DNA from 2 places in the Pantanalinema rosaneae CENA516 genome. Region 1 is predicted to be linked to the other one. Evidence: predicted binding sites of a transcription regulator. Region 1 holds the regulator's gene; the other holds the start of a gene.

Region 1 (15,036 bases):
ACGTACTTTTGCCCCGTTTCATATCCCCTAACACTAGCAACCGAAACACACCTTGCCGCAAGTTTTTGCTAGCCGTCACCATATCCTCGATCTCCCGCTCTAGCCCCAGTTTGCCCGACGCTTTCTCACCATCATATTCAGCCTGAGTCAGTGTTTCGGCAATTTTGCTCATGTGGTTGGCAACCTGTTGGCGCACCCTGGCTACCCGTTCCAAATCACTCAGAAAGCCAGTTGTTTCAAGTTTCATGGTCATAGTGGATGGTTAGTTAGAAGAACAGCATCAGTTAACGGTGATTACTTGCCCCGATCGCCATGAAATGACGTTGGATCACATATTCAAACTGATAGAAATAGGCGGCAATGATCACTCGCACCACTAAGGGCAGGATTTGCCAAACGACGATCGGCAATGGCTGCGCCTGAAGCATGACCGCAAAATTCAGGTCAACCAGGTTCGGTAAGGGTGAAACCAGACTGAGCAACGCCGTCGCCATCAACAACGACAGATAATTACTCACCCAGCCATATAACCCTTCCCACCAACTAATCAAACCAGGGAACAGACCAGGCGTAGACTCGGTTTCCGGCAGACGACTATCCGGAAAAAACTGATCCAACGTGCGATGTAACCAGTGATGCAACACCGCGATCGCCGGGATGGGTAGCAGAAATATCAGAATGACCAGCAGATTACCAATCCGAGGAAACCACTGAATTAAAAACGCGATCAGCCACCAAACCGCCGGAATTGCCGCTTGTAACCCAGTCATGAACAAAATTAGCAATAGCCCATTGAACCAGGAACGGGGCATGGGCAACCAGGCAGGCCAGTTTTGCATAGGATATCCTTGCTACCTTCTATTAGGTATCACTGCGATCGACGAGAATTCCGGTTAACGTTTAGCACGATTGCCTTTAAAGAACAGCATGTAGGCAACCCAGGCAATCACACCTACCATCAGGAACATGGCAATTTGGCTGGCCATCTTCACCGCCACCGCTACCACAATCACCAATCCGACAAAGGTCGCGACATTTTGAATTTGCCGAAATCGCTGCCGCACCCCCCGTTCGGACGGCTCATGTTTGACAGTGGGTGAAATCGGAGGTTGGATAATTTCAGCTTCTAGCTCTCGTAAGCGCAATGCTCGTTCACGTTCCTGAAGCTCCTGCTCTCTGCGTCGAAGCTCGTCATCATTTAGATTTTGGGGATTCATGAGACACCGTTAGAAGCAAAAGAGAAAAAAGCAAAAACGATACCCAGCGAAGCCTGTCGAGCGATCGCTATGCTGCTCTACCTTAACTTTCCCAATTCCAGAACGCCAATATCAAATCAGTTGAATTTGCCCCTACCGCCATTTATTTAAGGTTTGGGCTATCAAAGCCATTGTTATTTTCAGTTCGGAATAACACCTGCCCATTCTGCTCAGCCAGCAATTCCACCTTTAATGGGCCTGCCGTATAAATATCATTCGCTGCGATCGCTTTTAGCCCTACCGATTGCCGATACTGCTTGAGTTTATCGATAAATACAATCAAATTTTGCACTCGCCCAATTTGGACGGTATCCGTTAAGATGCCCAGACGACGAGCCCGGAATCCCGCCGCCGCCAATAATAAATTAATCCGCTGTTGCATCTGATCGTCAGATAACGTGGACGGGTCAAATGAGGTCGCGGCGACCAGATCATCCTGCTGAAAGACAAGGCGATTGGGGACAGCTTCAGCAAACACCTGGATAGAACGCTCCCCCACCAGATAGTTAGCGGCGGAAGAAATTCGCACTACGTAATCCTGACCATCGTTAATTTGTTGATTTAATTGCTCGACCTCTAGCTTTGTGATCTGAATAATCTGCTCCTGCTCTTTTGTGCCCGGTTGGACTAATTGCAACGCCGATCGATTCGCCTCTCGCAACAGTTGATCCACAGCTTGCTGTGCCAGTTCCGGGTCAACCACCCGCACCACTGCCGTCGCTAACACCTGCCCTCGCTGCACCGCTAAGTTGCCCTGGCGTAAACCCTGAGCTTCCCGTTCCAGACGACCCACTTCCCGCGCCAGATAGTCCTGCTGAACTTCCAGTTGCTTCAGTTGCCCTTCCCGCTCCTGGATCACCCGCTCTCGATCTGCGATTTGGGCATCCCGTTCAGCAATCACCTGGTTGCGTTCCTGTTGCAATTGGCTGATCTCTGACCGTAATCGACCCCCTTGTTCTGAGACGACCGCCAGTTGCCTGCGAGTTTGACCCAGTTCAGCTTCAATCCGCGATCGCTCTGCCTGGGCACGGGAACGTTCCGCGATCGCCGTTTGCAAGGACTGATTCGTTTCCGTTAATTGTTGTCGAGTTTGGGTAAGTTGCTTCTTTGCCGTAGCGCGATCAGAGCGAACCTGATCCAGTTCGTCTTCAATCTGCTCTTTTTCATCTCTCGCCTCGCGCAGGTCAGAGCGGGTTTTCCGCAGTCGCCGTTGAATCGAATTGAGTTCAAACACCCCTGTACGCAATTGTTCACTGGCCGCAAACAGGACACCTAAGGTGGAAGCCGCAATAATCCCCCCCGTCAGAATGGTAATTAACGTCGCCGTCCGCCGAGGTCGCAGGTTAAACAGGCTCAGTCGAGCTTTGCCCACCTTGGTTCCCAGCCGATCGCCAACCGTAGCAATCACCCCACCCAACACCAACACCGCCAAAATTAAGATGTACCCAATGGACATCGACACTCCCAAACGCCCTATCTGCCTCGATCGCTCAAGTGCATCGTTTTAATAGATTAATAGACTGCTTTACCCCGGAAACCGTGTCCCCAGACATTGCACCAGACTTTCACCCATCAAATCTGCATGGCAGAGTCCTAAAAACCTGGCAGACGAAATCCTCAGGGCGAAAGTTCATCTACAGCCTACCGTATGTCTATTCAGTTATTGCGATTAGGAGGAGCGAATGGGGTCAGAAGGTTAGTTAAACTGCTGACTTAAGGTAACTGGATTGTGAACCGTGATTTTCTTCTTATGGATTGAGATCATTTTGTCCTGGCGTAGATCACCCAATAAGCGGGTTACGGTCACTCGGGTAGACCCGATCGCTTCTGCAATTGCCTGGTGCGACAGTTTCAAGTCGATCGTAATTCCATCTTTAGTCGGTAGCCCAAAATCACGACACAAAATCAACAAAAAGCTAACCAGCCGTGATCCCATATCCCGGTGTGCCAGGGTTTCAATCATCATTTCGGTTTGTAAGATCCGCGAGGATAATCCCTGAAGCAAGACCAATGATAACTCAGGATTTTCCTTTAGGGCTTTCTCCATTTGCTCGATCGGCACTGACAGTAACTCTACAGGTGTAAAGGCAACCGCATGATAAAAGCGGTCAGACCGATGCCCAGTAATCAGGGACAGCACCCCAAACACACTGTTTTCTCGTAATAAGGCGACGGTAATCTCTTCTCCAGCCTCATAGACCCGTGAAAGCTTCACGGCCCCCTTGAGCAAAAAATACACCCGCTCGGCTGGATCACCCGGGAAAAAGATCGTCTTGCCTCGTTCAAAGGTTTCAACAACGGGCGGAAATGCTCCCCCACTCATTTGGCGGAATACTGATGCCAGCGGCTGATCTTGCGTCACTACCATATCCCCTGACTGGTGCGATGAACGTTGCCCAGATAACAACGGTGAGGTTTACTAAACAGATCTGTAACTTAGAACACTTAAACTTACTTCACAGTGGTTTTTTGTGCCATTTGCTACAAAATTACTTCCGGTCAGAAGTATTTCGTTCGTTCGCTAACTAAATTGAGTCAATCGCCCTCCGATGCAACCAGCTTAGAAGGAATTATCCCAATTTTATTGAGGATTTTAGCCTGTGTCAGAAAAATTCCGCGATCGCTTGAGGGCAACTGGATTGCGTCGCTACCTGAGATCAGCAACCAACGGCAGAATGGTGGCATTCAGAACATCTGAATGATCAGATCTGCTACCGTTGTACCCCATCTTTGAGTATTCTCATAGGTGCGCTTAATCATTGCATAAAGTACCGATCGCCATGCTGGATTTGACAGGAAAAAACGCCCTGGTTACAGGGATTGCGAATAACCGCTCGATCGCCTGGGGCATTGCCCAGCAACTTCACCAGGCCGGAGCCAACATCGGGGTGACTTACCTCCCGGATGAGAAGGGCAAGATGGAAAAGAAAGTTGCCGATCTGGTGGAACCATTACAGCCCAGCCTCTTTGTCCCCTGCAACGTTCAGGATGATGCTCAAATTCAGGCTACCTTCGATACGGTGCGGGAAAAGTGGAGCAAGGTAGACATTCTGATTCACTGCCTCGCCTTTGCCAATAAAGATGACTTGTCCGGTGGCTTCGTCGAAACCTCCCGCGATGGTTTTGCGCTGGCAATGGACATCAGCACTTACTCCTTGGTGAAACTCTGTGCTGCCGCCAAGCCTTTAATGACCGAAGGGGGCAGTGTCGTAACCCTGACTTATCTGGGTGGAGTGCGGGTGATCCCCAACTACAACGTGATGGGGATCGCTAAAGCCGGATTAGAAATGAGTGTGCGGTATCTCGCGGCTGATCTGGGTCCCCAAAATATCCGGGTGAATGGCATCTCGGCAGGACCGATTCGGACGTTAGCTTCTTCAGCCGTCGGCGGCATTCTGGATATGATCCACCACGTTGAGGAAGTGGCACCCCTCCGCCGAACCGTGACGCAGACAGAAGTGGGCAACACGGCTGCCTTCCTGTGTAGCGATCTGGCAAGCGGCATTACCGGGCAGATCCTTTATGTCGATGCGGGCTACGAAATCTTAGGCATGGCATAGGTCATCGGCTAAATATGAGTAAACTCGCTGGGGTGTTTAAGATTTATGCATCCCAGCGATCGCATGTAAATATTCAGAAATCTTCTGACCACAAAAAACCCCGGCAGAACCGGGGCAAGTTAAATAAACAGTGCTTCAGTTGTGAACTAAATCGGTTTAGCCACCAATGCTGCGCCAATCAACACTAAAGTCGTTGAGCAGCAGAGAGGAGTTATAGATTTGCAGAATAATCAGCAAAAAGACAAAAAATAGCGCCATGAACGTTGCCATCACGGGAGTGGTTCCCCAACCAGGAGCAACTTTACCGTATTCAGAATTCAGGGGACGCAGAATGTCTCCCAACCGAGTCCGCTGTGCCATGAGTCACCTATGATTAAGCTCGACAGAATTTGTTATTCTTCGTAACATTATAGGGGTAAGGTACTCATAATTTTTCTCACGCATGGAACCTGCAATAGCTCTTAATATTTCGATCTGTGCCGTCCTGGTGGGTCTAACGGGATATGCCATCTATACCGCGTTTGGGCCTCCTGCCAAAAATTTAGATGATCCCTTTGAAGATCATGAAGACTAAGCAGGTTCAGCGTTAGGGGAAACCACGGCTATCCGGCTCACGGGGATAAACCCGGCCCTTCATGCCCCTGCCTCCCCCAACGCTCCCAGATTATGCCTGAATCACCTTAAAACTGACAATTTTCCAGGGGGGAACCACAGTGGTTTGCCCCTGACTTGTTTGAGGAGCGATCGCCCGTTCCAGCAGATCCACAGGCTGCCCTAACTGCAATTTAAGATCACTATGAACCTGCAACTCGACCTCCTGACCATGCGCCTCATAACAGCGTAAGACCCATTCATCGGGAACGGCTTCCGCTTGTTTGAATGCCATCAGGATGAGCGAGTCGCCTGCCAAATCGAGGAATGAACTTACAGGAGATAAGGATGGAGCGATCGCGGACTTCTGATCCTTCACAGCGATCGCTTGTAAGGGTAGATTCAATTCATAACCCTGCCGAACGGTATGTGCGGCTTGCCAACTTCCCGCATGGGGATAGAGGGCATAGGTAAAGCTGTGATGTCCCTGATCGGCTTCCGGATCCGGCCACTCCGAACCCCGTAACAACGTCAGGCGAAGTTGATGCGGTTGAGCATCATAGCCATATTTACAGTCGTTTAACAGGCTGACTCCATAATCACCATCACTTAAATCGACCCAGCGCAATGCCGGAGCCTCCCACTGAGCCGCTTCTCGATCGGTTTGGGGATTGGTCGATCGCTGAATTGCCGCACAGGGAATTTCGTAGGTTGCCATCTCGGCCGTTACTGTCAGGGGAAATGCCGCTTTCACCAACACATGCCGTTCCTGCCAATCGACCTGCGTCGCAATTTTCAGACAGGGTGAGCCAGCGTCCAGCACATAGTCTTGCTCAAAGATCGAGTTGCCTAATTGCCGGACTACACGCAAGCGCGATCGCAGCGTTCCCCGTTCCAGCCATTGCATACTCTGTAATTTAGTGGGTGGTAGGGGATGCTGGGCATAGTTAGGGTCAATATTCCAGGCATCCCAATACTGACCGTAATCCTCAAAGGCTTGGAGCTGGTTGCCTGCCCCACTTAACACGTCTCGTTGAGCCAGTTTGTCCCAGACGCTGGCTAAATCACCCGTTTCAGAATTCACCTCTACTCGGAGCGCTTCATTCTCTAAAACAAATGTTTCTGGAACAGTCAGGGTGGGTAAATTGACTGATGGTTGGGATGACGATCGCCACCAAAATAGCCGATAGCCGATCGCGGGAATCTGATCCGCCCAGAATAGCCACTCACCCGTTGCCGTCTGCTCACAGACAACGGGTTGACCTTCCGAATCGTAAACACCCAATACCTGAGTCTTTAAAGCGACGGGCAGTTCAATCACATGCGATCGTGTCCAGTTCAGCGAATTAAACACCACGATCGGTCGGGCTTCGGGATGGGGTGGCTCAGGTAAAGTGATTCGTTGCGCGATCGCGGTTAACCCACTGTAGAGAATTTCTGATCCTAGCCGTTCCGCCGCCAACCAATCTTGCTCTGCATCCACAAACACCTGAGTCATCGAGGAACCGGGCAGAATGTCATGGAACTGATTCAGTAACACCAGTTTCCAAGCTTGTTCTAATTCAGCTTTGGGATAGGGAGTGGCGATCGCGAAGGTCGCTAAGGCTGCCCAGAGTTCGGCGGAGTACAGCAAGGTTTCGGCATGACGATTCCATTGCTTTTGATCGGCATGGGTGGTGTAGCAGCCGCGATGGTATTCCAGGTAGAGTTCGGAGTTCCAGAGGGGGAGGGAAGATGGGGGAGATGGGGAGGATAGGGAGGTAGGAGAAGATACGGGGAGAGATTGTAGGTAGTTGAGGGCAGTAGTGAATTCAATGTCGGGGAAGAAGGGGGAGTGTTGCCAACGACGGGCGACTTCTAGCATGTCGCGGGTTGGCCCACCACCATGATCACCCACTCCGGGTAGCCAGAGGGAATCGGGAATTCCGGTTTTGGTTTCCCAATTCCAGGCAAAGTCGGTCATTTTAATCGGATCAATGCCGTCACCGATCGGGGCTGACATCAAACTCAAGATGCGGCTACCATCGGGAGCTTGCCACCAAAACCAGTCATAGGGAAATTTAGTAGTATCGTTCCAGCGCAGTTTTTGGGTGACAAAGTATTCCACCCCCGCTTGAGTCAAAAGTTGGGGCAATTGCCAGGAGAATCCGAAGGTATCCGGCACCCAGGCGATCGGGCATACCGCACCAAACTTGGCTTCGATATAACGCTGTCCATAGAGCAACTGCCGCACCATCGACTCGCCGCTAATCAGGTTCAACTCTGGCTCAATCCAGAATCCGGCGACAATTTCCCAAGTTCCCGCTTTCACCTGGGCTTGAATTTGGGCAAATAGCTCGGGGCGATTTAGTTCGATCCACTCATACAACGCTGGAGTGGAGTGACAGAAAATCAGTTCTGGAAAGTTGGGTTGCAGGGAAAGCACCGATCGAAAGGTTTGTTCCGCCACATGCCAGGTTTCCTGCAAAGGCCACAGCCATGCCATATCCAGATGAGCATGTCCTAAAAGTTTGATCTGTCGTTGTTTGAGCGGAGCCGCCAGGGGTTGAAGCGATCGGCGTAACTCCGCTAACCCTTGATCAAAGGCTTGCCGAGAACTGGAAGCAGAATTGAGTGTAGACCAGGGAATTTGCTCCAGGACTGTAGCGAATTCAGGTAATTGTTCCGGCACAAACTGGTCTAGAAACCGATGGAGTACGGCAAATTCATTGGCAACAAAACTCGGTTCCAGAGGCTGCTCTGCATCCGGAGCCTCATAATGGCAGACCGATTTCATTAATGCCCCATCATCATGATTGGGACTGACTAACCGCAGCGCGATCGCGATCGTCTCTCCGGGCTTGACCTGAGGACTCAGCAATAAGCGAGGCGCACAATCAAATAAGTCTCCCTCCTGTACTAGCTCACCATTGACATACACCTGAGCGACTTCTGCCCACCACAAGAGCGCCAACCGCAGGCATAGCCCCTCCAGGGGATACCCTTGTAACGCCGCCGGAACGGTAATGACTTGAGTAAACCAGCGCACCTGTCGTCCTTTGTCCCAGGGCAGATGATCTCTCGCGTTGAGAGTCGCGGTTGTCCAGGTTGACCAATGCTCAGAGCAGGTTGCCTCTGCCACTGGCAAATCACCCTGCCAATAGCGCCAGCCCGTTTGGACGCTGGTTTGGGTTAGCTGCCGCAGTTGCTCCAGCGTTGTCGTAATTTGGGTTGTCAGCGAGGAATCCGAATCGTTCAACTTACACACAGGAAAGAATGCCTTGGTTGCCACCCAAAGGATAACAGCCACAAGGCATTCCACTCATCTAGTCCTTCGATCGAGGCGCAATCTCATCATGCGGCTGCCGCTGCCAGTTGCAACAATGATGCCATCCCCCTAGTTATTCACGGGAACAGTCGGCACAACGACCGGGCTCAGTACCCTGGGAGCAGCGGTTTGGGTGGAAGTCGGTTGTACCTGTTGTTTGCCCCAATTCCAGAACTGCCACCAGGGATACTTCTTCGCTTCAGCCTGAGGCTGAGTTGGGTTAGTAGCGGTCGGCGGTTGTGTCACCGGGTTGCTCGACACGGGAGGAACCGTTGGCGGCTGGGTCACTGGCTTGCTCGATACAGGAGGAACCGTCGGCGGCTGGGTGATCGGTTTACCTGTTACGGGCGAGGGGGTGACGGGCTGGGTGACAACCGGCGGATTGGTCGGCTGAGTTGGAGTTGGGGTGGGTGGCTTCACCGGAGTAGTTGGCAGTGTAGGCGTTGTAATCGGGGGTCTAACGGCTAAAGCAGAGGCATTCAGACTAGCGATCGTCTGGTCATTCGTTAAGTAAATGTGCCCCAAAGCGCTACCGTTATAGACCCGCTTGGTCAGTCGCCATCCCGGTTCTAGATGGATTTTGGCAAACCCATTCGTATTACCCCGTACCCGACCAATTAACAATTCGGGAGCCGAGCGATCGCTGGTTGGAGTTCCGAGCAACAGAATATCGTTATCTCTCTTTGCCACGCGCAGGCTATACTTCCAGTTTTGATCCTCCCCGGCTGCCCGCAGGGAGTAGCCATTACTGTCAATGCTGCGACCACAGATATTAGTAAAGTCAAACTCGGTTAACAAGGGATTGATCGCCGTCACGGAGCCAGCCGGACTCTCACTCCAGCATGGACGGGCATTACTGATCTGTTCTACAATAAGAAGCTGATGCGCAGTACCATTGGAATATGGGGAAGCAATCAACGCAAACTTATTCTGATCGACTTCCTGCTGACCGAACATGCCTGCTGCCGATGCGGGGGAAACATTGCCAAACGATGCTGCGGTCAAAGTAGCCAGTGCGGCTACTGTCACTCTGGATGAAGTGTTCATGGTAGTTGATGAATGAGGTCGATACCTCTGTCGTGTACTGATGTCTGCCATGACGCGGCGGGAACTAAAAAAGTTTTCTACAATGTGACAGTTTGGAAACTGTCTACCTGGCTAGATGCAGATCACCAAATTCTGTTAACCATCTAGACCCTGTAGAGGCATAGCATACCCGAAAACCGCCCTTTGATCACTCTCATGTTGCGGCGATCGCTAATGGGAATTGCTCAGCAAGCCCTATAGATCTGCTGATTGGGGAGAGTTTGCCAGCTTTAATTTGCCAGCTTTAAACAGGTAAATTCTGTTGGGTGCTGACTCGTTGGAGTTGCTTCTGTAACCGATCGCGATCGTTCGCCGCAGGTTGAAAATCCGGCTTGATGGCGATCGCTTGCTCAAAGGATTGTAAGGCTTCCGGATAGCGCTGAAGTTCCCGCAGGACGCGTCCCCGCCAATGCCAGAGGTTATGCCGATTGGGACGCAGTTGAATGGCGCGATCGAAGGCAATTAAGGCATCCTGGTAACGCTTTAATCGGGCTAATGAGCCACCGAGGCAACACCAAAAATCCGCACTATCCGGCTTCAGTTGAATCGCCTGGTTGTAGGACTCTACCGCTTCCTCATAGTGTCCTAAGGTGTACAGCACATTCCCTCGCCACCGCCAGAGATCCGGGTCATCGGTGCGGATCTGGCTCGCGCGATCGTAAGCCGCTAACGCCTCAGCATACCGTTGCAGTTTTTCTAAAGCCCGTCCTTTCTGAAACCACACCCAATAGTCCTTCGTCGCCTCAGCATTTCCCGGCTTGACCGTTGTAATCGTTGTGGGATCGCTCGGCTCCAGTGCTGGTTGCCGGATCACCGTCCGTTCCTCTACCCGACCAGGAGACATCAAGACTCGCGTTGGTTCAGTCCGTGGCAGCGATCGTACCGTAGTCGTGTCTTCCGAAGTTGGCACAGGATGAGCAACCGCCGGTTCTGGAGGCGCGGATGTTGGTGAAATTGCCGGAATTCCTCGCTTCAGCAGCAACATTTTGGACGTTGGACTGGAATAATCGCCAGAGGCACTGGAGAAGACCGTTTCGTCATCCTCTTCGTCGGCAACAGCAATTACACTATGATGCAATTGTTTTAATACCCGAGTCCGAGCTTCAACCGCCGCTTGAAAGTCGGGCTTCAGTTGCACCACCCGATCGTAACAAGCGATCGCTTCCTCGACCTGTTGCAAACTCTCTAGCAACCGCCCCCGGTCGTACCATGCCCAGTAGTTATCGGGCTGTAATTGCACAACCTTGTGATAAGCCGCTAGCGCCTCGTCATAGCGTTGCAACTGTTCTAACACCGTTCCTTGCTTAAACCAGGCAACATGATCATCCGGTTGAATACTCACCACCTGTTCATAGGCGGCGATCGCTTCGTCATACCGTTGCAGGTTTTCCATCGCCATACCCCGCATTAACCACGCCAACGTATCCTCTGGATTTTGTTGAATGGCGCGATCGCAGGAAGCCACCGCCTCATCATAGTGTTGCAGGTGATATAAGGTATCGACCTGTTTGAGATTACTCAACACCCGCTTACGGCTAGCGATCGCCAGTTGGAAATCTGGCTTGAGCTGCACCGCTCGATCGTAGGAGGCTACGGCATCCTCAAATTGCTGCATACTTTCCAGCGTCTTACCGCGATCGTGCCATGCCCAGTAATTATCCGGTTGCAGTTCCACAACGCGATCGTAAGCCTGGAGAGCGTTTTGGTAGCGCTGGAGCAAATCTAAGGCAACTCCTAGCTTGTACCACGCCAGGTAATCATCGGGTTGCAGATGCACCACGCGATCGTAGGAAGCCACGGCATCCTCATAGCAGCGCAAATTTTCCAGGGATAACCCCCGCTTGAACCAGGCAACATAATCCTGCGGCTGCGCCTGGATCACTTTATCGTAGGCAGACACCGCTTCTTTGTAGCGTTGCAACTGGAACAATTCATCCCCCCGCTCTAACCAGGCGAGATGCCCATCCATACTGACCAGAATGGGTTCCGCTAACAAGGTAGCAACCGTTGTGACATGGGTTAAGGGCTGCAACGCAGCTAAGGCTTCCTGCGCCGAGGGATAACGCTGACGAAAGTCATAGCGCACCATCTGATCCAGAATATCTGCCAGCTTGGCGCTTACCTTTGTGCGATCGCGCCAAACAATTTCCCCCGTTTTCGGATCCTCCGGCAATTTTTTGGGATTAATTCCGGTCAAACACTGAATTGCCAGCATGCCCACGGCATAAATATCACTACTAAAGCGGGGTTTGCCTGCCAATTGCTCACTCGGCATATACCCTGAGGAACCGACTGCGATCGTGAGTGTGTCTGAGCTTTGCGCCTCTGCCCCCGGCATACTAATTTGTTTGACTGCCCCAAAATCAATCAAGATCATGCGGCGATCGCCGTGGCGACGAATCAAATTAGAGGGCTTAATATCCCGATGCACCACCTGTTGTTGATGCACAAATTCCAGTACCGTCAGAACTTCCTGTAATAACTGAACTACTTCCGATTCAGTGAACACTCGGCAAGCTTTCAACTCCTGGCTCAAGACCTCCCCTTGAATAAATTCTTGAACCAGATAGAATTCCTGATTTTCTTCAAAGTGAGCAAATAACCGGGGAATCTGGTCATGGCTCCCCAGGGTATAGAGCACTTCCGCCTCCGTATTAAATAACCGTCTGGCAGCTTGCAGTGCCTCTGGGTCGTCGGTTCGTGGCTTCAACTGCTTGACCACACACTGAGGATTTCCTGGCAGGTGAAAATCCTCAGCCAGATAGGTCTGACCGAAACCACCGCCCCCCAGGTGACGGGTAATTTGGTAGCGACTCCCAATGACTTTACCCAACATAGGTGATGAATTCTTCCGAGTATGAGGCGATGGAACAGTAGCGCTAGCGATCTCTAACCGTGACGATGATGGGTGCAGTGACAATAGTTTACTCAGCCAACACCACTATTTAGTAACAGGGATGTGAAAGTTGCATCATCCGTAACTACTCCCACCTATTCCTAGAATTACAGTAAAGACCCACTATGAGTTCCGAGAAATTACTTAGAAGGGGGATTCAAACGGAGCAATAGACAGAGAGAACCCATAACAATCCAGTAAAAAATCTTTTAATGTAGACATTCGCTGCAAACTCGGCTATAAGAGGAATAAGTATCAAGTTTATGGCAGCTTCTCTTCATCACAGTGTTCAGCCATGTTTGGTTGCTATCTGGGGCATCAACCTAAAGATAAATCCCTTTCTAGGATGTGAACTGGCATTACCGGGGTAGCTAATTCATCCCTCGATATAGGTGTATCACCAGATTTCAGTTCAATTACAGTTAACGCCAATCTGCATCATTGCAGGTTATTCACAGCGTGATGCCGATTAGTTTTTGCAGGAGTTCCTGTGTTTAAACCGCTAGTTTATTAGCAGTTATGTGATCCAAATATCAATCGGACAATCGAGCCTGAATCTACTCTGTATTTAAGAAGAAATATTAATTTTCCTTCGATCAATTTCTTCTTACCCTCTTCGATAGTGGCGTTGATGAAATTTTGAATAACCCATTTCTGTAAGAATAAAGATTACATAAAGCTTCTCGGTAATATCGCTGAATAGGCTATTTTTTAGACGGCTATATGAGACGCTAAGTACAAAAATATACCCTGTTGAACTGTCATGATGCCAGTGAAATCTCCTAATTACGTTGACCCTCTGCAACCCTGTTTACGATCGCGGACGATCGTGCCACCTACGGCTGGTTCAGGGTTACGACCAACACCCTTTGGGGGATTTTCTGGCGCTGCTGATTGGCTCTCTCAATCTCAATCCAGTAGCACCATTTCCACGGATGCCGCAGATACCGTCATCGCCAGTGACCCTCCAACTATCGACTCGCCAGTAGTCCAATCACCATCAGCATCGAAGTTACACGGTGACTTTAATCAAGATGGCAATGTTGACTTACTGTGGCGCGACTATACAACTGGACAGAATCTGGTTTGGTTAATGAACGGGACAACGGTGACCTGTTTCCTAGAATTAACTCCCGTTGCCGATCCGAATTGGCGCATTCAAGGAACAAGTGATTTTAACGGCGATGGTTATTCCGATATCCTGTGGCGACATGCTGAAACTGGCAGTAACGAAGTCTGGTTAATGCAGGGTAGCACTCTCCTCTCCACGGTCACGATCGGCGATCCAGTCCCAACCCACTGGCGGATTCATGGCATAGGAGATTTCAACGGAGATGGGCATCCAGATTTGGTCTGGCGTGATTACACCACTGGAGCCAATGGCATTTGGTTGATGAATGGTACCACCCTGATCGAATCCGTTAATTTACCCAACGTCGTTGGGAGCAACCTCAAAATCCACGGAGTTGCCGATTTTAACCAGGATGGGCAAGTTGATGTGCTGTGGCGCAATAACCTGACTGGCGAAAATTTCATCTGGTTGATGAATGGCACCGCCGTTTCTAGTATGCATTTGTTACCATCAGCAGATATCACCTGGGAACTTCAAGGCACTGGAGATTTTGATGGTGACGGCAAGCCTGATCTGCTCTGGCAATCACACACCTCTGGAGCGCTGGGGATCTGGGTAATGAATGGTCTGACCTACGATCGCTCCCTGGCAATTTCGGCGGCTCCGGCTTTATCCGGTAAGAATGCCCTGAGTCATCCTGGCAGTTTGGCATTACAGGACCTCTCCACGCCATCCAGCTTAGTCAGCCTCAGTCAGCTATCCTTTTCCCGGCAGGAAGGGGATGCTGGCAGTTTTCAGATTCAGTTAAACGAGGCTCCCACCACAAACGTAACGCTGACCTTCACGACCGGAGATTTCCTGGTGGTGGATGCAGATGGCAATATAGCGAACGGGACTCAAAATGCCATCACCTTCACCCCAACGGACTGGAATCAAGCCCGAACGGTACGGTTGATTGCCGAGGTAGATGGCAGTAGTGATCATCGCCTCACAGGCAACACCATTAGCTATAGCCTTACAGGCGGCTTCGTTGGCACAGGAGTTTATGACCTGGGCACAATTTACAATACCTATGCGCCCGATCCGACCCGCTTTAATATCGATCTGGACTTCCGCAATGACACCTCCGGCTTCTGGAATGCCACTCGACAAGCCGTTGCCCAAAAAGCCGCTAACGATTGGGCAGCATTGATTGCCAATGAATGGGCTAGTTTACAGTTAAATGCCACCGGCAGCACCGCGATCGCCCGCATGGATAGTTCTGGCCC
Region 2 (15,036 bases), on a different contig from region 1:
TCACGTCCCGTGGTGCTAACTGGGCGATAGTAGCCCATACACTCTTCATAGTTATCAAAGTTGCAGTTCTGTGCCGTTGCCGATTCAGCTATAACACTGAGGCTGGAGGCTGCGATCGCAAGACTCGCCAGACCGATCCAGGTAGGATGCGATACTTTGGCAACAATTCTGTGTACCAAACTTGGAGTTTTCATATTTAATGGTGAGGTAAACGACAGGGGTGGCCGACCCCATCAAGGTGAATGACCTGCATCAATGGTGCAGAAATTCTGCCATTCCAAAGCAGCGGGCAATCTTGAAACTGCCCAATTGAGCGAAACCTAGTAAGGTGATTCATCTGCCAACAAATCAACCTACTCTCCGCATCAGACGTATTGGCAGTACGGCTTTTAAGTAAGGAGAATAGGGTGCGATTGTGGTCGATCTGGACATCTCGATATTCGCGATCGAGATCATTACCTTACTAGGGGATCGCTCAGTTGCACATGTTTATAAATTGCCCCAGATTATTCCCAATCTATCAGAAACCTATCTCTTCCGTATACCGTACTGAAGGGGCATATTTTGGATCAATCAAGGGCTGAATGCAACATTTGCGGCGGTTTTCTGAAAACCTGGAGATATTTCAACTTAAGATTGTGAATCTCCAGGGTTATCAGTAGTGTATTAATAGTAGTGTAAGATACATCTACCCCTAGATTTGGCGTAATCAAATAAATTTAGCCACTGAATGCTCTAGAAGTTTGGCTGCCTAGCAAACGTGAATTGTTCCCTCACAATTGCCTATCAACATCGCAATGGCACTCTATTTTGTGGCAATGCCTTAGAGTGGTTACTCACTCTTCAGACAGAGTCCGTAGATTTAATCATTGCCGATCCTCCCTACAACTTGAGTAAAGCGGAATGGGATACATTTGCATCGCAACAGGCTTATATTGACTGGTCAATCCAATGGATTAAAGAAGCCGCTCGCATTCTCAAGCCAACTGGATCGCTTTATGTCATGGGATTTTCCGAGATTTTGGCGGATCTAAAACATCCATCCTCGCAGTATTTCGATCGCTGTCGCTGGTTAGTTTGGTACTACAAAAACAAAGCCAATTTGGGTAATGATTGGGGACGTTCCCATGAAGCGATTTTGCTGTTACGGAAAACGAATCGCGCCAAGATGAATATTGAAAATATTCGGATTCCCTACGGCAACCATACGCTGAAATATCCCGTTCATCCCCAGGCAATCACCAGTCAGTACAGCCAAGGAGAAGCCGAAAAACGCTGGACTCCAAATCCTCAAGGTGCCAAACCCAAGGATGTGATTGAGATCCCCACCCTATGTAATGGGATGCGAGAAAAGACAGCCCATCCCACCCAAAAGCCAGAGGAATTAATCCGTAAATTTGTGTTAGCTTCGTCCGATCGCGACGATTTAATTGTTGACCCATTTTCCGGATCGGGAACCACGTTAGTCGTCGCCGAGCAACTCGGGAGAAAATGGCTAGGATGTGACCTCTCTCCCCAATACAATCAATGGGCAATTCAACGGTTACAAACGGTACAACCCCTGCCCGATCGCGAATGGTTTTGGCGCGATCGCAAAAATGAGGAACGTCGCCGCCGAATTCGCTAGGCTATAGCGTGTGTCTCACAATTTTGCCTAAGATAAAGATTGTTAATCTGAACTGTTGCCAAACTATTTCTCGCCACGACACCGTAACTTTGCCATGACCGTTACTCCTACCCCTCGGCAATCGATGCAATATCCTGACCGAACCATCACCCGGGCAGAACGGGCAATGCGGTGCGCTCCGTTTCGGCTCCAGCTATTTACCACCATGATTCAGCAGAGTGTGGCACTACAAGCGATCGCCCAAACAGGAGGAACGGACGGTCAATACACCACCAAACCCTTGTCCGAACTCGCCGTTGAGCAAGAACTCATGTGGTTGATTCAAGTCGGGTTACTCCGGCGGGAAGTCGATGGTCAGGGATTAACGGATAGTTTCCGTGTCACACCGCTAGGTCGGCAATTAGCTGAACAATGGCAACGGGAGCCAGGGCGGGATCACGCTCCGTCTTGGCGCGATCGCCTTTATAATGCACTGAATCGCTGGTTACGGCTGAGTATATAAAGGCTAGAAGATTCAGAATCACTGAATTCTGGATTCTGTGTCCTTCACCGCTTGGGAGTTTTGCATGAAAGCCATTATGGTTGTGGGAACAACATCCCATGCAGGCAAATCACTAATTGTTACCGCTATCTGCCGAATTCTGAGTCGGCGGGGTTGGCGTGTTGCCCCATTCAAAGGGCAGAATATGGCATTGAATGCCTATGTCACCTCTAGTGGTGGGGAAATCGGTCATGCTCAGGCAGTGCAGGCGTGGGCGGCAGGAGTTGTGCCAGCCGTAGAGATGAATCCGATCTTGCTCAAGCCTCAAGGCGACATGACCTCTCAAGTAATCCTCAAAGGCAGGGCGGTCGGTCGGGTGGGGGCAGCGGATTACTATGAACAATTTTTCGAGCCAGGATGGCAGGCGATCGAAGAATCGCTGCATCGGTTAGGCGAAGAGTATGACCTGCTGATCTGTGAGGGAGCAGGCAGTCCCGCCGAAATTAACCTGAAGCACCGCGATTTAACCAATATGCGGGTGGCGAAATATTTGAACGCTCCCACAATTCTGGTTGTGGATATCGATCGCGGTGGCGCATTTGCCCATGTGATCGGAACACTGGAATTGTTAGAACCCGAAGAACGGGCTTTAATTCGGGGGGTGGTGATCAACAAATTCCGGGGGCAGCGATCGCTGTTGCAGTCGGGCATTGATTGGTTGGAACAACGGACTGGCATTCCCGTCGTGGGTGTGATTCCCTGGTTAGATCAAGCCTTTCCGGCGGAGGATTCCTTAAGCCTGTTCGATCGTCACAATACTGCATCCAATGGCGATATTAATATTGCCGTCGTGCGGTTACCCCGGATTTCTAACTTCACAGATTTTGATCCCCTAGAAGCCGAACCCTCGGTTTCCCTCAAATACATCAGTCCCAAACAATCCCTGGGCTACCCGGACGCGGTGATTATTCCTGGCTCCAAAACCACGATCGCTGATCTGATCGTGCTGCATAAAACGGGCATGGCAGAAGAAATTCAGAACTATGTCGCTGCCGGAGGAACAGTCCTGGGGATCTGTGGTGGGTTCCAAATGCTGGGCAAAATCCTGGCTGATCCTGAAGGCATTGAAGGGCAGGAAGGACGCTACAAGGGCTTAGGGCTATTACCGTTAAAAACAGTGATTGCCGGACAGAAAATCGCCCGTCAACGGCTCGTCAGTTCTAATTTTCCCCAGGAAGGTTTACCTGTAACCGGCTATGAGATTCACCAGGGCAGAACCCGGATGATGGAAGATGCGACTGAAGTCACCCATGCGTTATTTGATGACCCCAATTTAGGTATGGTAGATGAGACGAAATCCGTCTGGGGGACTTACCTACACGGCATTTTTGATAATGGGCCCTGGCGGCGTGCCTGGTTAAATCGCTTACGGCAACAACGAGGGCTGAAATCCCTCCCAACCGGAGTGGCGAACTACCGCGAACAACGGGAACTTAGTTTAGACAATCTGGCTAGCGAGATCGAACCTCACCTGGATTTGACTCCATTTTTGCCAGAGCAGAGCTAACGAATTGAGGTCAGTCAATGAATGAGGAGTGGGAAGGGTGAGGAGGTCAGGGAGATGGGAAAGATGAGGGAGAGCCGGAAGTAGATCCAGTTGTTCTGAGATGCTCTGGCGATCGTTCCTCTGGGGTTAATTTAACTTCCAGGCTTTAAAACAAAAATTCTATAGGGCATCATCAAACACCCTATAGAAATATCCCTAACCCTTTCGGTGCAACGTACCCGTTTGTCCTTGACCTCTACAGTAAGGGTTAACTCCAGAAAATCCGACGACGTTTAGACATTTTTTAGAATCCTGCCATGAATGTTTGCATTCACTTCTTGCCCGATGATGTGACGATCGCTGCCCAACCGGGAGAACCGCTACTAGAGGTCGCTGCCCGCGCCGGAATTTCGATCCCGACCGGATGTTTGATGGGTTCCTGCCATGCCTGCGAGGTGGAATTAGAGGATGGCGAAACGATCTGTAGTTGCATTAGCACCGTTCCGGCCGATCGAGAGCACCTCACGATCAACCTATTCTCTGATCCAACCTGGTAACTGACGATCGCGAATTTAATCAAGTAGGGTGGTCATGAAGCCGTAACGCACCCTACGAAAATCGCTAATCATTTAATGGTGACCATTAATGTAATAGTCGCGAGTACCCTTTGCACTGATGGCTTCTCCCAGGCGGTTAATCGCATGAACATAGGCAGCCGTCCGCAGGGGAATCGACAGATCCTGCGCGATCGACCAGATGCATTCCGCCTCCTCGACCATCCGGACTTGCAGCTTTTGGTTGACCTCTCCCAGGGACCAGTACAAGCCACTACGGTTTTGTACCCACTCGAAGTAGCTGACTGTCACCCCACCCGCATTGACCAAAATATCCGGAAAGACATAAATGCCCTTTTGATCCAGGATCTGGTCGGCGGCTGACGTTGTCGGGCCATTCGCTACTTCAAAGATGATGCGGGCTTTGATGCGATCGGCGTTCGCGTCCGTAATCTGATTTTCTAAGGCGGCGGGAACGAGAATATCCACATCTAATTCCAACAAGTCCTCGTTCGTGATTAACTCGTGACCTTCCGCTAAATTGCAGACACTACCATCGCAATACATGGCTTTAATTCCCCGCGTGGAGTTTTTAAACTGCCGAATGCTGGGAATATCCAAACCCGATTTTGCATAGACCCCACCCTGGGAATCGCTGACTGCCACAACTTTATACCCAGCCTGAAACAGGAGATCCGCCAGATAGCCACCCGCATTACCAAACCCTTGAATGGCTACGGTAGTCTCCTGCGGCACCCGATCGAACTTGGGCATCATCGACTGAACGACAAAATACGCTCCCATAGCTGTTGCCGTTTCCCGTCCCAGGCTACCGCCCACCCCGATCGGTTTGCCAGTCACCACTGCCGGACAGTAATAGCGTTTGATGATGCTGTACTGATCCATCATCCACCCCATAATCATGGAGTTGGTGTAAACATCTGGTGCCAGAATATCGACATCCGGCCCAATAAAATCCGCGATCGCGTCAATATAGCCCCGACTCAACCGCTCTAATTCCATGCGGGAGAGGGACTTCGGATTGACTGTAATCCCGCCCTTGGCTCCCCCATAGGGTAGGTTTAGTGCCGCACACTTAAAGGTCATCCAGAACGCTAAGGATTGCACCTCATCCATGTTCACATTGGGATGGTAGCGCACCCCACCCTTACCCGGACCGCGCGTGTCATCATACCGCACCCGGTAGCCCTGGAATACTTTCAATGAACCATCGTCCATCCGGACGGGAATCGACACACTCAGGCTAGTTTGCGGATACTTTAGAGACTCGATCGCATCTTCTGAAACTGTGGTGTATTTCAGGGCTTGTTCCAGCCGTTGACCGGCATCCGATAAGAGTGAACCTGCCATATAGGGCACCTTCTCAATATGAATTTCTACCTATTTACCGGACAAAAACTTTAGCAATAGCAACAAATGTTTGTCCTACTTCCATCATTCCCCAGCCTGAAAAAACTAGTGGCGGATTGATCCCCACAGCAATAAAACGATACAAACTGTAGCCTTTGATACAGATTTTTTGACGCAATTGCCTACGGTAAAATAGAGTAGGAAGCCAGTATTGCCTTGAACTGCACGAGATCAGGAGTGATGTCCTATGGTTAGCCCTGTGTTATCCCGAAACTGGTCGCCACGATTCTGCTCCGTCCGCTTCAGCACCGTGTTCTGCCTCAGTACGATGCTTGCCGTTAGCCTGAATGGGATTGCCAGCGATCGCTCGATCGCAGCAGAACCCATGCCCAGCCGTAAAAGTGATCTGGTAGAAGACAACTCTACGGTGCGAGCGGCGGATTTAGGTGACACATTGACCATAACTTGCAACGTCATCACCCCATTGGTACAGCATCCTCAATGCCCGATTGGGGGAGGTATTCGCCCCGGTGAAAGCTGGTTTGTGGTCAACCAACTGGCAGTCGCGCAGGACGTGCACCTGATGCCCTACCAAATTGAACCAGAGCCAGAGCAACTAACCGTGATCAATGCCACGTTTTAATGCCACAGGTTCATGATGCGGTTTAGACGGCTCCAGAATCTTTATTGAAGATCACCCAAATTGTTTTGAGGATCAGCTTGAAGTCATACATCAAGCTCCAGTTTTCCTGATATTTCAAATCCAACCGGACAATATCCTCAAAATCTAATACCGACGATCGACCGTTCACCTGCCACTCGCCCGTCATACCCGGTTTAATATCCAACCGTTGCCACTGCGGAATTTCGTACCGCTCGACCTCATCTGGGGTAGGTGGACGGGTGCCTACCAGGCTCATTTCACCTTTCAGCACATTCCAGAATTGCGGCAGTTCATCCAAACTGGTTTTCCGCAGGATTCGCCCTACCCTAGTCACCCGGGGATCATTGGCATTCTTAAAAATTGCCCCACTCGCCTGATTTTTCACCAAATGCTTTTTCTTCTCGGCATCCGTCACCATCGAGCGAAACTTCCACATGCGGAACCGCTTACCCATAGAAGAACAGCGAACTTGTCCAAAAAAGATCGGTCCAGGGCTATCCAGTTTAATCGCTACGGCAATCGGGATCAATACGATCGCGGTAATCCCCAACCCCACGATCGATCCGGCAATATCAATTAACCGTTTCGGTAGCGATTTAACCGACGGATGGGTGACAAACGGCTGACCCGGTTTAACAATATTCATCAACCGCTTCGGCATCGATCGTCCGGGTAACGGGTTGGTCAACAACTGAGCCGATTTAATGGATGTCACCGCCGCAGGTTGCGCTGTACCCTGAGTTGTGGGTGCTTTCATTGGCGCTTCCGATCGTTGCTCGATCACAAACATCTTATCGAGCGCCGCCAGTGATAGGGCAGTCATTACCTGGGGTGGCACATTTTGCAAAATCAGTTCCAACTGCTGTTTTTGGGTCAGTTTGCGACTGGCAACTAGCGCCCCCATTCCGCTACTATCCATGAACTTTGTCTGCCCAAAGTCTAAAATCACCCGCTTTAGTTCAGGGTGATCCTGGCAAACTTGCTGAAACTGTTGTTTGAAGGAAACCGCTTGAACCACCGTAAACGCCGGAGGTAAGTGGATGCGACAAGTATGATCCGCGATCGTTACCTGACAGGTGTTATCGTTTGACTCAACCACAGTATCAAGCTCGACTTCATGTAGGTGGGCTAGATAATCAACCGCAACATGCGGATAAACCAAATCATGACCTGAATACTCTGTAGAACCAGCTAAATATCTATCTATAAAGAATTTAAATAGTCTGATACTACTCGTTACGTCGATATAGTTTACGCCATGATGTTACTCAGATTTATGGGTAAATGTCACGGGGTTTGGCTAAATCTAGAATGCCCTCAAACTGAGGACAGCTTGCTATCATTGCACTGCCTGATAATTCCCTTTAACTACAGCCCTCTTTTCATGCCTTCTATTTTGATTGGATAAAGATTTGGCGTAAATACATATTGTTTTGATAAAAGATTTGAGGAATTAGGCTCGGTTGGCAGTTCCCTGTCCGTCAAGCTGAAAGGCTAAACCACCCGGTTCATGCATCCGGTTGAGACTAAGATGCCAGTCCTATCAGGGTTGGGCTTGGCTATCCATCGTCAGGTGGCTGAAGGTTTGTGTGTGTGGTTACGAGGAGCGATGGCATGAAAAGACAAAATTGGCTGATCGGAGGGATCAGCTACCTGGGAATCAGTTGGATTGGATTGGGCTGGCAAGGAGAGGTCGTGGCGGCGGCAGTTCCATCTCTGCCTGGATCACCAGTCGCCCAAGCCAGTGGCAACGGGCTCAACACCTGCGCCGATCCCTTAACCTGCTTGGAGCCCTTCGACGACGATGACCCGATGGCACAGATGCAAACCTTGGAAGCACTTAGTCAGGATGTGTCCCCTACCGATTGGGCATACCAAAGCTTACGATCGCTCGTAGAACGCTATGGGTTGCTGGTCGGGCTCCCGGATGGCAGCTTTCAAGGAAATCGCGCCTTGACGCGGGAGGAGTTTGCGGCTGCCGTGAGTCAAGCGTTGGCTCTATTAAGGGAGCGGGCGGGTTTAGATCAGGAACAATTACAGGAAGATCTGCTGATTCTGGAACAGTTACAGCTAGCCTATGGGGCGATCGCGACGGATCTCCAGCAACGAGGCGATCGGCTGAATCAGCAACTCGCCCAACTGGAGCAGCAGCAGTTTTCTACCACCACAAAGTTATCGAGTCAAACAGTGGGGGTACTGACCAATGGCAGTGGAGCAGCAGGAACGATCGTCCTGCGAACTCGCCTCAACTGGCTTACCAGTTTCACGGGGCAGGATTTACTGCATACGCAGCTAGAAGCAGGGAACAATGGCGGGGATGCGATTAGTCTGGCTCACGATCGTCGCCAGAATCGGCTCGGAACAGAAGGACTCCTGGCAGATGGCGGTGGCTTAGATTATGTGGCGGTTAGCCCCCAAGCTCAGCTTCGGAAGCTTTACTATAGTTTCCCGGTGGGCACAAATCTAAATTTAACCGTAGGAGCACGGTTGTCTCCCAGAGACTTTATTGACTACAACCGCTTTGCCAATGACTCAGCGACCAATTTTGCCTCTAGTTTTTTTGCTAACAATCCGTTCATTGTGCAAAATCAGGTCGATCGTCCGGGTGGGGCTGGCGTTGTAGTTACCTGGCAGCCCAGTCCTCCCCTGACCGTCCGGGCATTATATGTCGCCGCCGATGCCGCCGATCCCGAACAAGGGTTCTTTGCGGATAAGTATCAGGGCAGTGCCGAACTGGAATATGCGTTCACTAGGGATCTCGTCCTGCGCCTGCAATATACCGCCGCCAAGATCAACGGCACTCAGATTTCCGCCGGTGGGTTGAATGCAGAATGGGCATTAAATCGCCAATTTGCTATCTTTGGTCGGCTAGGGATGGCTGGCTATCACGGCTTTAATGACATCCTCGATCGCGACCTGGACTTAACTCCCAAAACCTGGGCGATCGGTATGACGGTGCGTAATTTAGTCATTCCCGGATCTACCGTGGGCATCGCTGCCGGGCAACCCTTTATTGACAGTGATCTGGGGGATGCTACTCAAACCAACATTGAGGCATACTATAGCTTTTTAATTAATGACAATATTAGCTTCAGCCCCCGCCTAATGGTTGTGACCAATCCAGACAACGATCGGGCTAACGCCATTTGGGAATGGGCAATCCGGATGGTGTATACATTCTAAAGCCAGTTCCACTAACCGGAAATTTCCTTAAAGCCAGGATCGCTGCCTCCTCGCGTGGGTGGTTCAGGCGGGTCAGCAAAGTCAACAATAGAATGTAGCGGGGTAGTTCTGTTGGAGATCAGTTCCGCCTGCCCACAATTCCCCTTGTAAGGCATTTCCGCTTCACGCCCAACTTTGCTTACACTGGGCAAGCTAGCCGCAAAAGCAGGAGTGCCATTAAAGGCAATGAGTACAAGAACGAGTGCAAGTTTGTTCATTGGTTTCCCCTTCCTTCCCTCCAGAATTGATGTTAGAGGAGAAGTGATTTAACAGGTCTACCTACCTACTATTTTACTGCCAAACCAAAAGTGTAGATCAACAGTAGGACATAGACCAGGCTTAGTTAATTTTTCACTGAGGTTCTGTCTGCTCCGGAAGCTCTAAATCAAAGGTCGGTTAGCGAAGACTTGGAGCAGATACTTGCCTCTTGGGGGTGAAGAGCAAGATAGTCTTTTAGCCAGGTACAGCCACGATCTAACAAAGCATCGAGTTGCTCAATTCGCCACAGCCGTACCGTACCATCTTTTCCGGCAGCTACCAGATATTGTCCATCTGGACTAAAGCTAACACTATACACCCGACCTTGAAATCCGCGAAATGACGCGATCGGCTGACCAGCCACTACTAACCATACTTGCACAGTGCCATCCTGTTGGGCAATTGCAATACTCTCCCCATCCGGGCTAAAGCTAACATCTAAAGTTCCGCCTCCAGTATTAAATCTGTTTAACGGCTGTCCTGATAAATCCCATAGTCTGACTGTACTATCAGTACCTACAGTAGCAATTTGACTACCCTGGGGACTAAACATAGCATCTAAAACACTCCCTTGATGCCCAGAAAGTTCAAGCACCTGCTGACCAGATAAATTCCAGAGACGAGTCATGCCATCGGCTCCGGCTGTAATTAACCGCTCTCCATCAGGACTGAAGTTCACACTATAAACTGGTTTTTGACTAACATTCCACTGAGCTAATTGTTCTCCTGATATTGCCCAAAGCCGAACAGTACCGTCGTTTCCCGTACTGGCAATTAGGGGTTTAGTCGGACTGAAACTCAAACCATAGATGGCTCCCTGATGCCCACTGAATTTTGTTCGCGATCGACCCATCGTATCCCAGAGCCGAATCGTACCATCCTGACCTGCTGTGGCTAGCCATTGTCCATCTGAACTGAATTTAATGCTATTGATGCCTTGCACATGTCCCTTCAATGCTGCTAACTGCCGACCCGAAGCCTGCCAGAGACGAGCAATGCCATCTTCACCCGCGGCTGCAATCATCTGACCATCGGGACTAAAGCTAACGCTCCAAACATCGCGGCGACTGGCATTCAGTTGAACAACTTGCTGGCGAGAAGTTCCTTGTAAATTTGACAGGTTCCAGAGCCGTACCGTTGTATCCCAACTCCCAGAAAGCAGATGCAGGCGATCGGGGGCAAAACTGATGCTATACACCCAGTTCTGATGTCCTCTCAGTTGAGCTAACTGTTCACCCGATAAATCCCAAATCCGAATGGTGTTATCGGCTCCAGCCGTTGCCAAAAACTGTCCATTTGGGCTAAAACTTACACTGAAAATTAGATCTCGGCTACCTCGCCACTGTGCCAATGCTTGCCCAGATACACTCCAAATTCGCACGGTTTTATCTGCCCCAGTGGTTGCTAATTGTTGACCATCAGGACTAAAGCTCAGGCTAAACACTCCACCTTGATGCCCTTGAAATTGCACCAATTGCTGCCCAGATAGATTCCAGAGGCGGGCGGTATCATCTTGGCTCGCGGTGGCAATTTGTTGACCATCCGGACTAAATTTGGCTGCCCAAATATCCTGACGATGACCACGTAACTGCCCCAATTCCTTCCCCGTCAGATCCCAGATCCGGGCGATCCCATCTGCCCCCCCCGTGACCAATCGTTGTCCATTCGGACTAAAACTGACTGACCAGACCTGCCCCTGATGCCCTTTGAATTGGGCTCGTTCTTGTCCAGTCAAATCCCACAATCGGGCAATCCCATACTCTGAAGCCGTTGCCAAATATTGACCATCGGGACTAAAACTAATACTCATGGTCATTTTGGCTGCCCGATCGATCTTGATCGGGAACTGTTTCAGCAGTTGACCCGATAAACTCCATAACCGCACTGTGCCATCTTCTGAAATAGTGGCAAGGCTTTTGCCATCCGGACTGAGGCTAACACTATAAATTTTTCCCTGATGACCAATGAACTGATTCTGTTCATAGATCTTGTCCAACATAATGTTCAGCGCTAACCAGGGAATTGTAGTGAGAGAACGTTGCCGAGATGAGAACCGATTTTGATTTGCCTGTAATTCTCGCCCTGCTCTCATTCCGGCAAGTAGCGCTTCAATTTCTTGAGTTTGAGCTGTTACAGGATCAGAAATAAACTGGCGTAAAGCATTCACACCTGCTTGCTCTAGCTTCAGCCCTTCCTGGGCGGCCTTGGTGACGATATTTGCCCAGACGATGATGGCGATCGCGGCGATCGACATTACGACCAATCCAGCGAATCCCTTACGAATCGTGCGTTTGGCTTGACGTTGGGCTGCTGCCAAAATTTGATTCGCTTGTTGTTGGGTTTCTAATGCCAGTTGCACCTGTCGTTTATCTAACTCCTGGCTGGCACGTAAATATTGGTAGTCCCAATCACTCAAACTTTTGTAAGCCGACCATTTCAAAGCATCCTGTAACGCCTGCCCTTGCAGGAGCCGGGACTCATCCTGACAGTCAGAAGCCATCCATGCCGCAAACGCTTCTGCATAGGGACGGAGGGCAGCTAGTTCAGCTTCTACCCAACCCAGATTGAACACGGCTTGATAAATCGGATTACTGACTCGTAATAAGCCTTGGCGTTCAACAATCAACCCCGATAGCCGTAGTTCCATGTGTTCCCGGCTGTTATCGATCGGTAATTGAGTCGTTTGCAGCAGTTGTTGATATAACCCTAATAAGCGCGATCGCTGCCGTTCGTCTCGCAACAAGCGATCGCGAATCGTCCGCAAATGTTCGGGCTCATCTTGAGCTTCCCAATTATTGACAATACGGGCAATGACTAAATTTTGTAGCCAGACGACTTCCGTTCCCGCCTCAACAAAACCAGGTGCAGAGTGTACCAATTTACAAAGCTTTTGGGTCAGGAAAGGTTGTCCTCCCGTCCAGCGCAGAATTTCGTGGAGTAACGCTTGGGGATCACTGGACTTAGCCGCTAATCCCACCAGTAGAGGTTGAGCCTCCGGCGGTTGAAAGCCTGCCAGGTGAATCGCTTGTCCGATATTAAAAGGAGTCCGGCTTTTGTCCTGAATTAGATCAGAGGGTGTGGCAACCCCCAACAGAGCAAAGGTGAGTCGCTGGTAGTGTGGTTTATCCGCCCGATCGTTATAACAGTCACGAATCAGGGCAAAAAAATCATCGGTCGAGAAATTGAGGCTGAGAATACTATCAATCTCATCAATAAAAATGACGATCGCGGATGACAGGTGGGCTAACACCACCGTTTCCAGCAACTCGCTCAAGCGTTGCACTGGCGACAGATAATCGCGATCGCGCCACCAGGTTCGGAGATTAATTACTTCGGTCAGGGCAAAACCATTGATCAAACCCCGCGCAATTCCGGCATACCACTGGTCTGCGGTAATATTCTGGCTACCAATTTTGGTCAGGTCGATCGCGGCACAGGCAACTCCATCTGCCTGCAACCGTTGCATCGTCCGAACTCGCAGGCTAGATTTGCCCATTTGCCGGGAGTTCAAGACATAACAAAAGGCTCCGGCAGTTAAGCCGTCATACAGGTCAATATCCGCCTGCCGCATGACATAGGTAAGCGCATCAACGGGTAAGCTACCGCCAACCTGATACTCATAACCAGTCTGAAGTGACGTGTTCATGGGGCTACTTGATAGAGCAGCATCGATTCGGTAATGCCTTTTAACTGGCAGTTACCCAAACTCGTTACCTGTAACGATAAATGGTTTTTGATTACATCATAAACAGTCTGGGAAATACACACTTTACCGGGTTCTGCTCGGGTCTGAAGTCGCGCCGCAATGTTGACTCCCACACCCATGACATCCGTACCACTAAACATTACCTCCCCTAAATGCACCCCAATCCGATGCACCAGCACATCATCCGGGGGCAAACCGATCGCATTCGTTGTCAGCGATCGTTGAATTTCTAAGGCACAGGCAACGGCTTTCACGGCACTGGCAAAATACATCAACAGTCCATCCCCAGTGGATTTCAGTACCAGTCCCTCAAACTCCTGACACAAATCAATCATGCATTGAAAGTCACGATTCACGAGTTCCAGGGTATGGGTCTGGTCGGCTGCCATCCGCGAGGTGGAATTGACCACATCTGTAAACACGATCGCCGCCAGAATATTCTCTTCCTTGAGATTACAGGTGGGCAGAAACGGGAGCCAGCTTGCCGCCAAGCGATCGCGAAAATAGTGGCGATACAGGTTGCAGCGGAAGGTGACATCATTGCCCTGCAAATGCACCAATCCCATACTATAAAGCTGGAATGCCTGCACCGAATCCAATCGCACTGGGGTTTTGGCAGTGACCAATCGCTTAACGGCAAATGCCATTTCGGAGTGGCGCTCCAGATTCCACAAATGTCGTCGCAGATGATCGCCATACAGCCCCGCATCGGTAGGAGCCGTTTCCAGCAATTCCTCTAGAGTTAAATCGCGGCGAGCAATATGATAGAGGGCTGTCCGGACTAAGTAAGGATGTCCGCCGACCATTGCCATTAACTGCTCGACAGCCGCCGTCGTCCAGCCTAAGCCGTGGCGATATGCCAAATGTTTGATTTGGTCAGGCGTGAACTCAGGGAGTTCGATCGGCAATCCCACATTAAATGGCGATTGGTTCACATTCATCGGAATATATACTTCCGTCGAATGCACCACGATCAGCCGCAGTTGCTTCCACAGGTCACTATTTTTCGCGGATTCATGCCATGCCCGTAATAAGCCGAAAAAATCAGCCGCCAGTTCGGCATGGTTAAACACCATATCCACTTCATCCAGACATAGCACCAGGGGATCGCTGATTTCTGGGAGCAGATATTCCTCAAAGTAAGCCGTACAATTATCTTTACTACCGAAAATTTCATCCCAAAACTCCGCTAACCGATTCGGTAAACGCAACCGCCGCGTAATGCTGGCACAGAACCATTTGAGAAACCTATCCAGATCGCTAAAGATCGCCGCATCAGCAATTTGAAAGGTCAACGGTACCGTTCGATATCCCTGTTGTCCGGCATAATGCATCACCCGCGCCATCAACGAGGTTTTCCCCATTTGTCGGGGAGCTTTAATCCGAATCAGGGCACCCGGTTTGACGATCGCTTCATAGCAGCGTTCCTCGATCGGGGGGCGCTCTACATAAAACGCGGAGGCGAGATCCACCTGCCCTTCTGGCAACTCCGGTTCCGCTACTGGCAACGGTAAAGAAGTTGAGAAGAGGGGATAGGATAGGGCAGCTGGAGTCTCTAAGTCCTCTACCACATGCCTGACGGGTTGCTGGTTTTCGATCACCCCTAG

The links. Region 1 encodes NtcA, which controls nitrogen genes in cyanobacteria. Its sites were predicted from a motif close to TTTGTANNNNNNNNTACAAA; they were not measured.
Region 2: the regulator NtcA is predicted to act here: its motif matches at 5,725-5,744, upstream of ACN4EK_RS30310 (Glu/Leu/Phe/Val family dehydrogenase).

Annotation. Positions count from the first base shown of each region.
Region 1 covers NZ_JBLZFZ010000063.1:13,371-28,406, forward strand. Annotated here, with positions in the region: gene ACN4EK_RS26450 (dynamin family protein) at 1-253, opposite strand, end outside; gene ACN4EK_RS26455 (hypothetical protein) at 285-839, opposite strand; gene ACN4EK_RS26460 (hypothetical protein) at 894-1,217, opposite strand; gene ACN4EK_RS26465 (DUF3084 domain-containing protein) at 1,360-2,712, opposite strand; gene ntcA (global nitrogen regulator NtcA) at 2,953-3,624, opposite strand; gene fabI (enoyl-ACP reductase FabI) at 4,016-4,816, shown strand; gene psbH (photosystem II reaction center phosphoprotein PsbH) at 4,973-5,176, opposite strand; gene psbN (photosystem II reaction center protein PsbN) at 5,259-5,390, shown strand; gene ACN4EK_RS26490 (alpha-mannosidase) at 5,481-8,696, opposite strand; gene ACN4EK_RS26495 (DUF3747 domain-containing protein) at 8,784-9,761, opposite strand; gene ACN4EK_RS26500 (tetratricopeptide repeat protein) at 10,045-12,636, opposite strand; gene ACN4EK_RS26505 (FG-GAP repeat domain-containing protein) at 13,460-15,036, shown strand, end outside.
Region 2 covers NZ_JBLZFZ010000093.1:2,312-17,347, forward strand. Annotated here, with positions in the region: gene ACN4EK_RS30285 (SH3 domain-containing protein) at 1-194, opposite strand, end outside; gene ACN4EK_RS30290 (DNA-methyltransferase) at 761-1,627, shown strand; gene ACN4EK_RS30295 (Npun_F0494 family protein) at 1,722-2,129, shown strand; gene cobQ (cobyric acid synthase CobQ) at 2,194-3,675, shown strand; gene ACN4EK_RS30305 (2Fe-2S iron-sulfur cluster-binding protein) at 3,972-4,211, shown strand; gene ACN4EK_RS30310 (Glu/Leu/Phe/Val family dehydrogenase) at 4,284-5,579, opposite strand; gene ACN4EK_RS30315 (hypothetical protein) at 5,827-6,222, shown strand; gene ACN4EK_RS30320 (sugar transferase) at 6,245-7,342, opposite strand; gene ACN4EK_RS30325 (iron uptake porin) at 7,858-9,426, shown strand; gene ACN4EK_RS30330 (hypothetical protein) at 9,438-9,683, opposite strand; gene ACN4EK_RS30335 (WD40 domain-containing protein) at 9,851-13,369, opposite strand; gene ACN4EK_RS30340 (AAA-like domain-containing protein) at 13,366-15,036, opposite strand, start outside.